Regions from separate parts of the Glaciecola siphonariae genome, predicted to be linked through region 1. Evidence: predicted binding sites of a transcription regulator. Region 1 holds the regulator's gene; each other region holds the start of a gene.
The links. Region 1 encodes sigma-54, which starts transcription at its own class of promoters, with help from an activator protein. Its sites were predicted from a motif close to GTTGGCACGNNNNTNGNNT; they were not measured.

Region 1 (4,295 bases):
ATAAGCAGCGCAAAGAAGACGGCACATGGGTGGAAGCAAGAGCCACTGAAATAATTTATGAGGTGGAGCCTCGCACCATCGCACTCAAAGGCGAAGCGCTGATTATGCAAAATGAAATGCGAGTGACGGGCGATATGATTGTATTTGATATGACCCGAGAACAAGTCTTAGCAACAAGTAACGATGACAGCGCAGAAAGTGTGCGCACTGTGATTAGCCCCGGCGCATTCTCGGCAGATGATACGCAAACCAAGCCCGAAAACGACGAGGTGCAGCAGTGAGTAAGCTACAAGCAAGACATCTCGCGAAGTCGTATAAATCAAGGCAAGTTGTACGTGATGTCAGCATTGAAGTATCGACCGGTCAGATTGTAGGCCTCTTGGGACCTAACGGCGCAGGAAAAACAACCACATTTTATATGATCGTGGGTTTAGTGCCGCTAGATAAAGGCGAAATTCACATTGACCAAAAAGACATTACGTTCCAGCCTATGCATGAGCGTGCGCGTGAGGGTATAGGCTATCTGCCTCAAGAGGCCTCGATTTTTCGTAAACTTACCGTATACGAAAACTTGATTGCCATTTTGCAAACGCGTAAAGAACTCAGCCGGTCGCAACAAGAGCAAAAAGCCGACGAACTGCTTGACGATTTTAACATCAACCACATCCGAAATAATTTGGGTATGAGTTTATCGGGCGGTGAGCGCCGCAGAGTAGAGATTGCGAGGGCTTTGGCCGCCAATCCAAAATTTATTTTACTCGACGAACCCTTCGCAGGTGTTGACCCAATTTCTGTTAATGATATAAAGAAGATCATATATCAGCTCAAAGAACGCGATATAGGCGTATTAATCACTGATCACAACGTAAAAGAAACGTTAGACGTGTGCGAGTTAGCTTATATTGTCAGCCACGGCGAATTAATCGCCTCTGGCACAGCAGATGAAATTTTAGCCAATCAGACTGTACGCGATGTATATTTGGGCGAACAGTTTGCACTCTAGTCTGCGTTAACGCGTATAAAGGGCTTAAACGTAAGCAAAGGAAGTAAATGAAACCTTCGTTACAACTGAAATTCAGTCAACAGCTAACGATGACCCCGCAGCTTCAGCAGGCCATCAAATTGCTGCAGCTATCTACGCTGGATTTACAACAAGAGATTCAAGAAGCATTAGAGTCTAATCCTTTGCTGGAGCTTACCGAACAAGATTTTAACGACGCAGATTCAGGTGACAAAAACGATTCCAGCGAAAAAAACAATGCTGACGGCGCCTCTAATTCTGCCGAGAGTGACTCTGACTTATCTGGCAGTGACGGCATCGATAGTCACGATGCATTAGAAAAAGGCGATTTACCCGACGATCTCCCCCTAGACAGCTCTTGGGAAGAATATTTGGGGTCAAGCTCAGCGCCTGTGAAAATGGTAGGTAGCAATCCCGATGATGATTTTGTCTTTCAAGGGGAAACCTCTGAATCAATACAAGACCATTTAATCTGGCAAATGGAGCTGACGCATTTTTCCGAAACTGACCGCTCCATTGCCATCGCCATTATTGACTCGATAGATGAGTCGGGCTATTTAACCACCAGCAGTGAAGATATCTTAGATAGTTTAGATGACGAAGAAATTGAGCTCGATGAGGTTGAATGCGTTCTCAAGCGCATTCAAATGTTTGACCCTGTGGGAGCAGGCGCGCGCTCTGTGCAAGAGTGCTTACTTATTCAATTAAAGCAGTTTGACGAAAGCACGCCTTGGCTAGATGAAGCTAAGGAGCTCATCAAACAGCACGCGGATTTATTAGGCAGCAAAGACTATCGCACCTTAATGCGCAAAACCAAGCTGAAGGAAGATCAGCTGCGCGAAGTAATGCGCCTACTCAAAACGCTCAATCCGCGCCCCGGCACCGCTATTTCCAGCCGCGAGCCTGAATATGTCATTCCTGACGTAAACGTATACAAGAAAAACGGCGTGTGGACGGTAGAGCTAAACAATGACGCTCTTCCGGCGCTATCGGTAAATGAAACCTATGCGAGTTTTGGAAAAACCTCTAAAAATCCGAACGATTCACAATTTATAAAGTCACATTTACAAGAGGCAAAGTGGTTTATAAAGAGCTTGGAGAGTCGCAACGAGACCTTGCTTAAAGTGTCTCACTGTATTGTGTCAAAGCAACGTGAATTCTTTGAAAAAGGGCCAGAGAAAATGACCCCGATGGTGTTAAATGACGTGGCGGAAATGGTTGATATGCATGAGTCGACTATTTCTAGGGTGACCACGCAAAAGTATATGCACACGCCTCGTGGGATTTTTGAATTAAAGTATTTCTTCTCTAGCCATGTAGCGACAGAATCTGGTGAAAACTGTTCGTCGACTGCAATCCGCGCGCTGATCAAAAAGCTCGTGGCTGTAGAGCCGGCAAACAAACCGCTAAGCGATAGCAAAATTGCGCAAATGCTTGCCGAGCAAGGTATTCAGGTTGCTCGGCGAACAATTGCAAAATATCGGGAATCGTTACACATTCCTCCATCTAATCAACGAAAGAGTCTAATTTAGACGCAACAAGAGGACCTAGCATTATGCAAATAAACCTTACCGGTCATCATGTAGAAATCACCGATTCATTGCGCACTTATGTGGATACCAAATTTGAAAAACTCGAAAGGCATTTTGATCACATAAACAATGTGCATGTAATTTTAAACGTAGAAAAGTTGAGCCAAAAAGCAGAAGCGACGCTACATTTAAACGGTGGCGAAGTGTTTGCAAACGCCGAACATACCGACATGTACGCTGCCATAGACTCTCTGATAGATAAGCTTGACCGACAGGTTATCAAGCACAAAGAAAAGCTTAGACGGCACTAGTTGATACCCTTATATGATCATTTCTGACATCATTTCACTCGACCGGACTCAATGTTCGGTTGAGTGTCATAGCAAAAAACGCATTTTTGAAGTTATTAGCGAAATTGCTATTAAGCAGCACCCTCAATTAGATCAAAATGAAGTTCTGACCAGCTTGCTCAATCGCGAAAAAATGGGCAGTACAGGTATTGGCAATGGTATTGCAATCCCCCACGGACGTATGAACGGGATCAGTCAAATAATGGCAATCATTGTGACAAGTGACGAGCCGATAGAGTTTGACGCCATCGACAATAAACCGGTCGATATCTTTTTTGCAATTCTAGTTCCCAATGACGAAGCCGAAACGCATTTGAAAGCATTGTCGGGCATTGCTCGGAAACTAAGCGACAAAGACATTGTAAAAGCGATAAGAAAAGCCGAAAATAAAAATGAAATCGTCGCTGCACTAGCATAAGCGACCCCCTCAAATATTAATCAGGAGCAAGGTGTGAAGCTGTTAATAATAAGCGGCCGGTCTGGCTCAGGTAAGTCTATCGCGCTCAGAGCGCTTGAAGATTTAGGGTATTATTGTGTTGATAATATCCCCGTAAATTTGCTCCCTACCCTTACCCATGCGCTCGCTGACGAACACGAGCTAGTTGCCGTGAGTATTGACGTGCGAAACATGCCAAAGGCCGAGCAAGAGATTTCAGAAATTCTCGAATACCTGCCAGAATTTTGGGACATCACCATCATATTCTTAGATGCCAGCGATGATGTTCTTATAAAACGCTATAGCGAGACGCGCCGCTTGCATCCATTATTTAAATTATCTAATTCACTTACCGATGCGATTAGCGCTGAGCGAGAAATTCTTGTGCCGGTGGCTGAAAAAGCAGATTTAAATATAAACACAGATCAACTGTCGGTACACGATCTCGCTGAGCTCATAAGGGAGCGCGTGTTAGGCAAAAAAAGCACTGACTTAGTGATTTTGTTTGAGTCCTTTGGATTCAAATATGGCATTCCCAAAGACGCCGATTATGTTTTTGACGTGCGCTTTTTACCCAACCCGCATTGGGACCCGGACCTTCGTCCGCTAACGGGTTTAGATGGCCCGGTTGAGGTGTTTCTTGCGGGGCAACCTTTAGTTATGAAGTTTATTTGGCAAGTCCAAAATCTGATAACGACTTGGCTGCCTCATCTTGAGCGAAACAACCGCAGCTACGTAACCATTGCCATTGGCTGTACCGGTGGTCAGCATCGCAGCGTGTATGTGGCGCAAGCGCTCTCTGAAACATTCAAATCCACTCATGGTGACGTGCAGGTTAAGCATAGAGAACTTAAAAACATCCTCGCAAAGCAGGCTTAATAATGAACAAACCCCATTCGGTGACCCGCCAGCTAACCATTACCAATAAGCTTGGCCTGCACGCTCGCGCCGCCACC
Region 2 (4,295 bases), on a different contig from region 1:
TCGCATCGCCGACGTTGTGGGGCAATGATCAGGGCCAAAGTATAGGTTAAAAGTATGAGTCACAGTATAGATGCTTATGACTGCAAGTCATACCGCCGTTTGCTTGAGAGCGGGTAAGGTGAGTGAATTACTCTTGTGATGTTGTAGATATGGAAGAGGGGGACATCGCTTTTTGATTGCGCAGCCCTTTTGCCAGTTCTTCAAGGCTAAGCGCCTCACAAAACAGGTTTCCTTGAATCATATCGCAACCCAGTGATTCTAAGAGGTAGAATTGCTCTAGTGAGTCCACACTCTCAGCAATGACGCTTATGTCTAAATTTTTCGCTAGCTTTATGATGCTTTGTACGACAATACGCTGACGACTGTCTTTATCTTTGCACGCATCTAGCAGTTTTCGCGATAGTTTCACATTGCGTATTGGAAAGCTTGAGAGCTGTTCTATGGGCAGACTTTCTTCACCGAATCTATCAAGGGTAAGGGCAATCTTCGCGTTATTAATATCGTGCAAAAAGCCTACATCGGTCAAGTCTGTTGCCTTTGTCTCATCAGGGCCGGCGGATATTTCTAGCATCAGCCAGTGCGGCGCAATGTCATGCTTTTCAATTAAGCCTTGCAGTTTTTTCAGGTACTTTCCGTTGATCAACTCACTCAGCGATACATTGATGCAAAATGCAATATCGAGCTTGGTAATTAACTCGCTATGTTCGTTAAGCACTTTTAGCGTAGATTCAAACAGCCATGTGTCTAGCGCTTCGAGCAAGGCAAACTCTTTTGCCACGCTTAAGTATAAGCTAGGGTCCAATGTACTTAAGGCATCAGACTTGGCTTTTAGTAATACCTCAACGCTATGAACCTGCTTTGAATGCGTATTAAAAATAGGGACAAATGCGAGCTCAAAGGCGTCCTCGTCAATGGCTTTAGCAATATCGTCTGCAATTTTCTGACGGTTAAAATGCTCACGTTCAACTTCGCTATCGTAAATCTTAAATTGGTTTTTACCCTGCTTTTTAGCGAAATACATGGCGGCATCTGCTTTGCGCATAAGCTCTTTGATATTACTTGAGGAGTGTTGCAATGAGGCTATGCCCATACTTACGTTAATATTGATTTTGTTGTCATTTAGAATCAATGGCTCAACAAGCGCATTGAGTATTGATTCTCCAAGAACGCGAGCATATTCAGCATCAGCATCGGCCACTATAATGATAAACTCGTCGCCAGATAAACGCGTAAAAATAAGTGCTTTATCGGCTTGCTCGTGCTGGCTGATTGCGCTGCTTACGCGCTCGCAAAATCCTTTGAGCAATAAGTCTCCAACTAAGTGGCCATAAGTATCATTGGTATGCTTAAAATCGTCGATGTCCATGTAAAGTACGGTAAGGACTCTGCTTTGTTTAGCATGAATTCCCAAAGCACTTACCCATTCGTATAAGCCTCTGCGGTTGTGCAATTTGGTAAGTGGGTCGATGAGCGCCATTTTGCGTTGATTGGCGCGCTGGCGGTCAATCAGCAAAAAGATAATTAAAATTAAGATCACCAACAGGATGGTAAGAATATGCGTGACGCCGAGCAGTTGCCCTTTAAGTTTCACGCTATCAATCGTTATTCGATAGATGCCGGTCTCGTTGACATTTTTTAGCAATATCTCAATAGCTTGCACGTTGTCATATTCAACCTGAGCGGTATCAAATTCAACGTTATATCTAGACATCCACCAGCTCTCAACTTGAAAGTAAGAAAGCGGTACGGTATAAATATTTGAGGCCTTATTTAAATACATTTCGACGCTGTTGTATTTTTGAGATATGACGTCGTCTGGCGTGCTGTAAATCTCATTATAGTTTTTTAGAGAGAGCTTTACTTTTTGTTTAGCATGTTCAGTGTGCTTTGTGATGCCAATTTCTATATCGGTATATTCATTAAGGTTCCAGCCTTCGCCGGTCGTTTCACTAGTCCACAAAGTGGCGCCGCAGATAGGTTGGCTGCTAACACTGTTGATGATGCAAATCGTTTCAATGCCTTTGTCAGTTTGCTGAACATGCGACACTGAGCTCCCTTGTCGAAGGTGGGTTGCGTCCACTATTTTATTTGAAGCAAGTGCATCTGTTTCATAATCAAACGCGCCAACAAGATATAAAAATACTGCCGAAAGGGCGCACAAAATTAGCAGCAATATGGCAAGGATATGCTTAGAGTGAGTTACCTTTGAGTGTCCAAAAAGCTTCACAGGGTAAAGTTGTCCAGTGACGAATCTATTAACATTATCATAAATATCGGCAAAACTTAATTTTTCGTAAGTCGTAAATGCGTCATAACTACGTCCTAACTACGTCATAACCACTAAGGCATGTTGCCTATGGGAAAACGTTTGTAGCCTTATTTGCCAGACGCAAAAACGGCCGGGGATGCCGGCCGTTTTTAATCTAATGATTTAATATTTTCATCATCGTGACATCGCGCCATCGAGATAACACTTTGCCACAAAATCAATTAAGGCGAATGTTATTCCGATTCGCTCTCGACCATTAAATCATCGTTTACACTTTTCACGTCATTGGTATTTTGTGCAATCGTTACCGCCAACTGCTTGGCTGCTTCAGACTGAACTTTACCCTTTAGCGTGACGACTTGATTGTCTACATCCACATTGATGGCTGTACCCGACACTTCCGAGTCAAACAATAAGCGTGATTTGACTACTGATGATATTTTCGCATCGGTAAATGCTGACGTCACCGACATATCATCTGAAGAGTTGTCATTCATCACAGTTAAGCGATTATCTACGCTCTCTACACCATCAATACCTAACACTAATTCTTCTGCGAGTTCTTTGTCGATTGATGTCTCAACTTTACCCGTTAAGGTTACGGTGCTGTTATTAACATCGGTATTTATATCGAAAGAGTCTAAGTTGCCGTTAAACAATAAGGTAGCTTCTGCCTTACCGTCTATCCATGCATCCATCGCATCGTCTTTCCACGTATTCTTATTGTCCATGGCCATAGCTGATGTGCTAATTGATGCAGCCACTAAAGTCGATGTGATTAAAGCTGTTAGTTTGTTGCGTTTCATCGTTTTCTCCTTTTTAAGAATTCGCTTAAAGAATGCGAATAAGATGCCAATAGTTAAGTTGTTGTTTTATATGTATTAAATAATTTCTCCCTGTTCAATGAGTGTAAATGCTACATATTGGCGTGTAGCTTTTGTATGTATTTGCAGTCGAGCCTGTTTGTCTTAGTTGTCTACCTCTGCGTTGTCTACCTCTGCGTTGTCTACCTCTGCCGACGCAAGGTATTTGTCATCCATTTGCTCATTGGCAAACATGGTAAACGCGCCGGGTATCACCGCTATATTTAGCTCAGAGCTATTCTGCAGCTCTCCATCAATCGCAAAACTGAGCTCTTCCATCTTAGTTTGGCTGTCGCTGCGGCTTTTGCTGTTACTGACGGTTTTGCTGATACGCAGATTTTTCACAAAGGCATGCTGTAAATCTGCTTGCTCATCAAGATTCAATCCACCTTTTGAAACCGCTTGTGCAATGAGTTTTGCAAAGGGTTGTGATGTTGAATCCCGCGTGTTTAAAATCGTCAAATCAAGCTTGCCGTCTGTAGGGTTTGGCGCCCCTCTGCCCTGCGATAATAAGCTGGTAAGGGGAGCAGCATTCGCCACTAGGATACTGCTAGCTTCAATCGTTCTTGCCTCCTGTCCGTCTATCGATATTGTGTATGACTGGGTGTCATTTTCTTTGAGGGCATCAAATAATGCGCTTAGATAGGCAAGTTCTCCGAGCTCGTCTTTTTTCTTACGATCAGCCCCGGCAATCATTTTATGCTCAAATCCTATGCCAACGGCCAGTAGCATAATATGCTCATTGCATGTTGCCGCATCAATATCTTTAGTATTGCCTGCCACAATTGCTTGGCAGGCTATCTCAATTAGCTTATTTTTTGCGCTGCTTGCATACAAAACTTGGCTCAGGGCGTTGGTGGTCCCTAAGGGAATTATGCCAAATGTGGGGGCTGGGCTTGCTTGTTTATCGCCATGTGTGTCATGTAGGGCTTTTGCCACTGCGTTAACCGTGCCGTCTCCGCCACAGGCGAGCAAGCACTCAAACGCCATTAAGTCGTGCTCTTTGATGGTATCTGCAACAGGCTGATCTTTTTCGGTGTATGCAATCGATAGTTGATAGCGCTGCGACAGCGTTTGTTCAACAATGTGTTGGGCCTGCTCCCATGCACCGCCGCCTGAGGCGGGATTCACAATGAGCAACGCGCGTTGCTTTAGGTTTAACA
Region 3 (4,295 bases), on a different contig from region 1:
GCGTTTAAACAATCGGATATTGACGCCTACAACAAGGTGTCGGAAATTGAATTTGCGCGGCTGCGTGATTTCATTATTTTGCACTACAAAGCCACGCAGCGCGATGATTCAGAGTTTTGGCGCTATTGTAAAAACATGGACATCCCAGACACTCTGAAAGAGAAGTTTGAATTGTTCCAAGAAAATGGACGATTCTGGCGTCAAGACAGTGAGCTTTTTGGCGAGGCTTCATGGATATCTGTGTTTGTGGGTCAAAATGTTTATCCTCAGTCTCCGCACCCTTTAGTTAATATCATGACCGAAGAAAAGCTGCGAGATGAGATGCAGCATATTAAGCATGTGCTTGATAATTCGGTCACGCGCATACCCGGGCACTTTGACTATATCAATAGATACTGCGTAAAACCTGAGTTTCAAAAAACGGGCTAGGCTTAACTAGCCCCTTTTTTTATGTGAAATACAACAGTCATTTCAATCTAACCACGAAACGAGAATAAATATGAAAGTCATTCATCTACCTTTTATTTTATTTTTTGCACTGATAAGTGTTATCGCAAGCAGCCACGCTCAAGAGTCAGACCGCAATAAAGAAGTCGATAAAGCCTACGCCAAACTACTTACCTATTTACCTGAGGGCGCCCAGCTGATTCATGTCCCTTATGCAGATAAGCTGGGAAGTTATGGGCCTAACCTCACAACCACCTACGTTAACGACGCTGATGTCACCGGCGGAAAGCTGATTCAACTCAACGTTAAAAAAGCAGGTAAAAACATTTGGGATGATGCGGTAACCGCAGATGTGGGCGGTGAGATAAAAAAAGGCGATGTGGTGTATATGATGTTTTGGGGGCGAATCTCTCCTGAAGACCAAAACAATGAAACAATTAGACTGGCGGGCTTAGGTATACAAAAAGCCAGCCCTCCCTACAATAAAATTTTGACCAAAGACGTTGAGTTAACCTTAGGGTGGCAAACATTTGCAGTCGCCGGAAAAGCCACAGAAGACTTTACCAACTATGGCAGTCAATTAAACTTTCCTGTGTCGACAGGTACGCATATTATTGAGTTCGGTCCAGTCTTTATCTTTAACCTCGGCCCCGATGTCGATATGAGAAGTTTACCGTTTCTCTAGCGTGTAAGCGTCTTTTTCTTGCTACTGCCGAGCGACAAAGTCGTTCGGCTGCACATCTCCCAAATAGCTGTTGTCGGCCGACATAGCCGTTGCCGTATTGTTGTAGACTTGCTTTACGATAAGTGAAGTAGGGTGCAATCTAAATTGCTGATAGGACTGACCAAAGGGATCGCTTACTTCCTTTACATTGAACAGCGTCAGTTTGTCTCCTGCCTGAACCTTATGACTGCGCCCTAGATTAATTTGCAACTGGTTATTAGCTACCGCTAAAACGCGACCCATGGTAGGTTCACACCGCGTATTTTCCTCTAGTTCAGCAATACTGTGCTGTATTTGTTTCACGATATTTTGACCATACTGGCTTTGCCAAAAGCGTTTGGAGCCCACGTCCACGCGTTCGTTTCTATCAAATTCCCAGTTGGCTCGTGAACGATAGGTTTTACTGAACAATTGCTCGCCGGTCGCGCCGTTAACTATCGCGACGCTGAAGTCAAATGCACGCACCTGCTGATCACCTTTGTAAAACTCAAACGCGGAAGGCCGCTGCTTTTCAACAGACACGTCATCAATGCTCACGGTTAATACATATTGTGTGTTTGTTTTGTTCGTTAGTACGCTTGCCGATGTTTCAACATCGGCTAAATGCCAGTCGAATACATAGGGCTCTATATGACTAATTTGCAGAGCGGAGCTCATTTTATCCATGATGCTTTGAAACTTAAGCGCCACTTCTTTACCTAGTTTTTGTATCTGACCGTTGGCAGCTTGTCCTTCGTAGCGAATGGGAAAATAGGTGCTGGCAATACGTTTAGTGTAATCACTTGCACTACATTGGCTGTTTTGAGCAAAAATATCAGCACGAATAGATACGGTTACTACACCGTCTTGGTAAACTTCATCAGTTAATTCAACTGCGGCGACTTCACCGGCAGCCCTGACCTCTAAATGATCGTTCAACAACAAGCCATTCGTTATTTGCTGAACGCTAGTCACAGAGGCGCCGGCAAACAAGAGCGCCTGACGGATAGCCTCTTCGGTCGCTTGTTGACGAGCCGCCTCTTTGTCGCCATTTACAATTACCGCCTGTCCCGACGCTGCAAACCATGCCGCGTGTGCATTGGCAACGAAAACGCTCAGGGATATTAGCATTAGCAAGCAGTAGCGCTTAGTCAAAAGGGTAGTCATATTTTCCTCCGGGTAGCTTGGCCTTTTATTTGCAAACTTTTACTTGCAAATAAAGCCTCGTACTTACGAATAAGAAGTTAAGATTTAGAAGTAGAAATTCAATACACGGCGATAAACACACGACCATAAACTTCAAATCATTATTTAACGTCATTGATATACGATATAAACAAGTTACGTGCCATATGCGCAGGTTTGCCCTTCTGCCAATGCAGCCATGGCACACGCTTTGCTTTATCTAACTCACATTCCGTTATGAAATGAACGACTAACACTAAGCGACTGAAACAACTTACTTAATGAGGTGGTTCATGTATGCAAAAAGCAAGGCGAAATAACATGTGTTTTAGATATGCTGAAGATTTACACAAGACTTTACAAAAGACTGCACCTAAGACTACACACCAGGCAATGCGACAAATAAGCGCAGCGACACGCTTTACGCGGTCAGGCATAGACAACTTAAAGACCAAATACGCAAATATAGCGACCAAATTTTTGCGCATCGCCGCGCGCATGCTAGCGTTAACTTTACTGATATTCATGAGTGCCTGCTCGTCGGTAATTTCAAAACACGTTGAATGGGAAACCATTGAGCCAGAAAACTACCCCGTATTGAGCGCAGTCGGCTATGCCCCAATTAATGCACAGCTAGGCCTCAATGACTCAAGCAAACGAATACAGGCGATGAAAGCGTCAAAACTCGATGCTTATCGCGAGCTTGCAGAACAAGTGTATGGACAGAAAGTTGACGCCGAGCAATCACTAGCAGATTTGGTGCTAACCAACAATCAACTTAAGTCAACCGTTGAGGGCGTGATACGCGGAGCGAAAGTGCTCAAAACCTACCCGATAGGGGATGACACCTATGCCACCGAATTAGAGCTTGATATGGCGGTGGTTTATGATTTGTATTTAAGCACGGCTAAACCCAGACGTGTCAAAGATGTAAGCTACTACTAAGGCACATTCCACGCGGTAGCGATGGCCTCGGCATACAATCACAAATGATAGTAGTTTTCAGCGGCTTCATATGTAAGCCGTTTTTCTACGCAGCGACCATTAAATATATCGTCAAATAAGGCTTTGAGCGCTGAATTTTGCTCTACCGGCTCACCCTTGAAGTAGCTATGTTCGTTGCCTACCCCTTCACACTCAGTTACGTCAATATACACGCAGTGTTCGCTATTTAAGCTCTTTAGAAAATGCCCCAAGCGTGCTTTTTGCGAGGCCCCAGGCTTGATGCGAGACACGCGCAGCGCAGCGTCATTTTCGTTAATTACCACATAAATTCGCTTGCGAACGTCAATTTTGTCTACCCATTGTGCATGATTTTCGTTGTTGGTGTCGCCGGCCACTAAATTAATATTATCAAATACAAGTTGTGAGGTTTTATTGTCACTGGTCATCAAAGAGTGTTTAAGCAGATAGTTTCCCATACTGTGACATAGCAAATTAATTTTGACCTTACATACCGCGCTAACTAGTTCAGTGTAGAGGCTAGCAGCTGCCATTGGGTTGTCTCGGTGCTGATACTTTTGCTCTACCTTGTGGGCAATTGATTTTAAACTAGCGGTGCACATCAAGGTATGAAAAAACTGTATTTTCTCAACAAAGCGGTTAAACGCGCCAGACGATGCTCGCGCGTCTGCCTTGTCACTCAAATATGAGGCAGTTCCTGATATCGTTCCACCGCCGTTAGCGGGCCAAGTGAACGGAACAACAATGGCGTTATAAAGTGACTCAAGCTGTTCGGCGGTTTTAAGCACATCACCTACATCATTGTTATAGCCATGGACAAAAAATAATATGGATTTATTTTGTTTTTGGGCCTGTTCAAAAATGTCGCATGCCACAGCCAACGAAGCGTGCCAAGGAATGTTAGTATTAATATCCAAGTTAAATTTTTTGTTGAGCTGGTCAACGCGCGGCTGCTCGAGTTTGTCTTCTAAAGGCTCTACTCTCCATGTTTTGTTAT
Region 4 (4,295 bases), on a different contig from region 1:
GGGCTAGCAAGACCTTCTGGACAAGTGCCGTTTTCAGCAAAATACAGTGCGGCGCCGAGCATGGCTTCATCAGGTGAACCTAATGCTTGAGTAAAGTCATCTGCTACCGAACATCCTCTCACTTCATCATCAAATACGGGGCTTGCGACCGGTGAAAACCCGTCTGCATAGTCGCCAAAGCCCTTCTCATTTACGCCTTGCAGTTGGATGGTAAAGTAAGTCGTCCCGCAGTTATCTTCAGGAAAAAAGCCAAAGGGTTTACCGCAGGTGGTATCGCCAATCAAAATGACCTCTACATCAATTCCGCGTAGGCCATTTATAAGAGACTCACTTGCAGAACAGGTATTGTCTGACGACAGCACAAATACGCGAGTGAGCGCAGGGCTGGGCAACGTATTATCCGTAAAGAAACCGTTCACATAGTCGATTTCGCGGTCGTAAAAGGGGATGGGGTCGGGCGCTGAACGTTTTGAATTATATAAAATGCGCTCAAAGTCGCTATTATTCGTCTGATTTGGCCCAGCGACCATATAGGCAATTTGTGAAGACAGCGCAAGCGAACCGCCGCCGTTGTAGCGTAAATCAATTACCAGCTCACTCACGTTTTCATCAACAAATCGTTGAAAAGCATCAATCAGGTCACCCTGCGCAGGGGTGATAAAGGTATTGAACTGCATATAACCTACGCGACCAACATTGGTGCTTAAAATGCTGACGTTTTGAACTGGGCTTAATTCAATATTAGCGGAAGTTAAATCAACGCTGAATAGCTCGCCGTTTAAATCCTCAAACTCGAAGGTATAAGATGCGCCTGGGTCGCTTGGGAAAAGCGCCGCATTTATCGTGTCGATTTCATTATCGTTTTCGGTGTTAACAAAATCTATATTGTTAATACGCTTGAGGCTAGCGCCTCTAGAAATTTGCGCTGCGGCTGCAGGAGAGTCAGGTTCGGTGTAGCGCACAATCAATTCACGCGGCGCGCGCAACGAAACAAACTCCCATTTGATGCCATATTCAGAGCTAGTGCCAACTTGGGTGCGCTCATTGTATTCATCTGTTGGCTCGCTAAAATGAAAATTGTCTTTAAGCTTGCCAGACGCGGTACGAGCGTCTGTCTTTAACTGGTCAAAGTAAGCGGCAACGGTAAAGTTGGCAGGATTGTTGTCAGGTACTTCGTCAAACCACAAATACGTTTCATCAGTCCATGAGCGCAGCCATAATTTTTCGGTCAGTGCTGAGCCGGCTACGTCAGGATAAGGCAGGCCGCTTATAGGGTCATTGCCGGTACGAACGCTTGCACATCGTGCTGCAAAATTGGCGCTGGGCTCGTATACACCTGGCTGCCAAGTTGGGCCAGAGGCTACCGGCGGTGTAGGCTGTCGAGGTTGCGTTGGGGTATTGCTGCCGCCGCCACCACATCCAGCGAGCGTAAATATAAAAAATCCAATGGCAAGTGGTGCTTTAATTTTGATGTGTGTCATAAGCGCTGATATCTACTGCTGTAAGTTATAAGGTGGGCTCCTATCACAATCTTAATGATTTAAGATATCAGCGTAATGCTGTTGAGCCATGATTTATACAATGTGTTTACTGTTGTTAGAGTGTTAACGACCAACAAAGTGCAGACTTAAATCTTCTAAAAAAACGAATAATCATGTTGGCTCAGAGTATACCAGAGCCCTGATTTGCCATCCAACGCTTTGAATACTTGTGTTATTTCAGCCATTTCAGCCATTTATGCACCGGTTTGCCTCACTATTTAATAGCAATATTCATTACGTACGACATACTGGCACGTAAGTTGTAACAGCCGCTGTTAAGTATCCTTAGTAGTCAAAAATTTGTTGTATGCAATTAGCCTCTTATTTTCAGCGAGTTGATAAAAATCAGCTAAAACAGTTTGCCTCTGGTTTAGGTGCTCCGATTGTTGTTTTAGCACTTATGGGGATGGTTATTTTACCGATGCCTGCGGTGCTGCTTGACGTATTGTTTAGCTTCAATATCGCGCTTTCGCTGGTCATAATTTTGGTCTGTATTTTTACCTCACGTCCTATCGATTTTGGTATTTTCCCCCTTGTTTTACTGGTGGCTACGGTCCTTCGGCTGGCGCTGAATGTGGCGTCAACGCGGGTGGTCTTGCTTGAAGGGCATGAAGGTGGTGACGCTGCCGGAAAAGTTATTCAAGCCTTTGGCGAAGTGGTAATTGGCGGCAACTATGCAGTAGGGGTAGTGGTCTTTGCCATTTTATTAATCATCAACTTTAAAGTAGTGACCGCAGGGGCTGGCCGTATATCGGAGGTAAATGCTCGATTTACCCTAGATGCGATGCCAGGCAAACAAATGGCAATTGATGCAGACTTAAATGCCGGCTATATCGACCAAGACCAAGCGCGCCAGCGACGCGAAGAAATCACCGCTGAGGCTGATTTTTACGGGTCGATGGACGGTGCGTCAAAATTCGTAAAAGGCGATGCTGTGGCAGGCCTTTTCATCATGATGATTAACATCGTGGGTGGCTTATTTATTGGCATGTATCAACACGGCCTAGATTTTTCTAACGCGATGCAAGTCTATACCATGCTGACCATTGGCGATGGCCTTGTGGCGCAAATTCCCTCTTTGTTACTGTCGGTCGCAACTGCCATCATCGTGACGCGTGAAAATGACACGCAAGAAATGGGCGCAGAGATTCAAGAGCAGCTGTCAAATAAGCAAGCACTTTATATTACCGCCGGTATTTTATTTATTATGGGTATTGTGCCGGGCATGCCGCATTTTGCCTTCTTGTCGTTTGCAGCCTTGGTCGGGGGCTACGCGTATTATCGCGAACATCAACGCAAACTTGCACTGGAAGATGCTGCTAGGGTAGAGGCTCTCCCAGAGGTGTCAAAAGGCACGCAAGAAGTTAAAGAGCTTGGTTGGGATGATGTTCAGCAGGTAGATATCATTGGGTTAGAAGTAGGTTATCGCCTGATCCCTCTGGTAGACAAATCACAAGGCGGGGAGCTACTCACGCGTATTAAAGGTGTGCGTAAAAAGCTTTCGCAAGAGTTGGGCTTCTTAATTCCACCTGTTCACATAAGAGACAACTTAGACTTTTCTCCAAATGCTTACACCATCTCGATGTTAGGCGTTAGCGTAGGCGATGCAGAGGTGACACATGACAGTGAACTGGCGATTAACCCAGGTCAGGTTTTTGGCACTCTTGAAGGAAAAGTCACAAAAGACCCGGCATTTGGCCTTGATGCGGTATGGATTAAAGCCAGTCAGCGCGACCATGCACAAACATTAGGCTACACGGTAGTCGATTCAGCCACCGTGATAGCAACCCATTTAAGTCAGTTGCTCACCAATCATGCTCATCAACTTCTTGGTCATGAAGAGGTACAGCAGCTATTAGATATGCTTGAGAAAACACATCCGAAACTAGTTGAAGGCTTAGTACCAGATATTTTGCCGCTAAGCACGGTGGTGAAAGTCTTACAAACGCTCTTATTTGAGGGTGTGCCCATTCGCGATATGCGCACCATCGTGCAAACCCTAGCCGAGTTCGGGCCAAAGAGCCAAGACCCTGACGTTTTGGTGTCAGCACTTCGCATCGCGTTAAAGCGTTTAATTGTTCAGGACATCACAAGCGGCGCGATGGAAATTCCGGTAATCACGTTGGCACCAGATTTGGAACAGATGTTGCATAAGTCACTTCAAGCAGGCGGAGAAGATGGCGCAGGCATTGAACCAGGCCTCGCTGAAAAGCTGCAAGATTCTCTTGGTGAGGCATATCAACAGCAAGAATTAGCAGGCGAGCCTGCAGTGCTGCTGACCTCGGGTATGTTACGCCCAGTTTTGTCTAGGTTCTTAAAGCAGTCGGTTAGTGGATTACATGTTTTGTCATATCAAGAAATACCTGACGACAAACAGATAAAAATAGTGTCATCGGTCGGTCAATAAACTGACACGTGCTCAACACGAAAGAGCCTAAAATATTAATGAGGAATGTATGAAGATTAGACGTTTTTTTGGCAAAGATATGCGCGAAGCTCTCAAGCAAGTTAAAGACGAGCTAGGTGGCGAAGCGGTTATTATGTCTAATAAGAAGGTATCTGGTGGTGTTGAGCTAGTTGCTGCGGTAGACCCAGCTCCTAATAACACCGCTTCTGCACAAACCTCACCTAAAGGCCAGTTGCACAAACCCACGCCTAGCTTGAGCGAGGTCATAGGCGACGACATTCCCGATTCTTTGCAGGCCTTACTCGCTAAACAGCATGAAAAGCAACATAGCCAGCAGGGCGCAAGCG

Region 2: ACFO4O_RS09765 (BON domain-containing protein) is a predicted target of sigma-54. The motif match lies at 3,108-3,126, and genes of this name have one in related genera.
Region 3: ACFO4O_RS07340 (flagella assembly protein FlgT) is a predicted target of sigma-54. The motif match lies at 2,485-2,503, and genes of this name have one in related genera.
Region 4: flhA (flagellar biosynthesis protein FlhA) is a predicted target of sigma-54. The motif match lies at 1,789-1,807, and genes of this name have one in related genera.

Annotation. Positions count from the first base shown of each region.
Region 1 is NZ_JBHSGU010000029.1:260,741-265,035, forward strand. Features, by position in the region: gene lptA (lipopolysaccharide transport periplasmic protein LptA) at 1-281, shown strand, start outside; gene lptB (LPS export ABC transporter ATP-binding protein) at 278-1,003, shown strand; gene ACFO4O_RS17915 (RNA polymerase factor sigma-54) at 1,051-2,553, shown strand; gene hpf (ribosome hibernation promoting factor) at 2,577-2,864, shown strand; gene ptsN (PTS IIA-like nitrogen regulatory protein PtsN) at 2,878-3,321, shown strand; gene rapZ (RNase adapter RapZ) at 3,355-4,218, shown strand; gene ACFO4O_RS17935 (HPr family phosphocarrier protein) at 4,221-4,295, shown strand, end outside.
Region 2 is NZ_JBHSGU010000002.1:1,917,407-1,921,701, reverse strand. Features, by position in the region: gene ACFO4O_RS09770 (putative bifunctional diguanylate cyclase/phosphodiesterase) at 128-2,227, opposite strand; gene ACFO4O_RS09765 (BON domain-containing protein) at 2,503-3,075, opposite strand; gene ACFO4O_RS09760 (diacylglycerol kinase family protein) at 3,238-4,295, opposite strand, start outside.
Region 3 is NZ_JBHSGU010000002.1:1,329,278-1,333,572, reverse strand. Features, by position in the region: gene ACFO4O_RS07350 (tryptophan halogenase family protein) at 1-429, shown strand, start outside; gene ACFO4O_RS07345 (hypothetical protein) at 500-1,132, shown strand; gene ACFO4O_RS07340 (flagella assembly protein FlgT) at 1,154-2,317, opposite strand; gene ACFO4O_RS07335 (LPP20 family lipoprotein) at 2,834-3,280, shown strand; gene ACFO4O_RS07330 (alpha/beta hydrolase) at 3,319-4,295, opposite strand, start outside.
Region 4 is NZ_JBHSGU010000002.1:1,273,986-1,278,280, reverse strand. Features, by position in the region: gene ACFO4O_RS07080 (S41 family peptidase) at 1-1,481, opposite strand, end outside; gene flhA (flagellar biosynthesis protein FlhA) at 1,849-3,948, shown strand; gene flhF (flagellar biosynthesis protein FlhF) at 3,998-4,295, shown strand, end outside.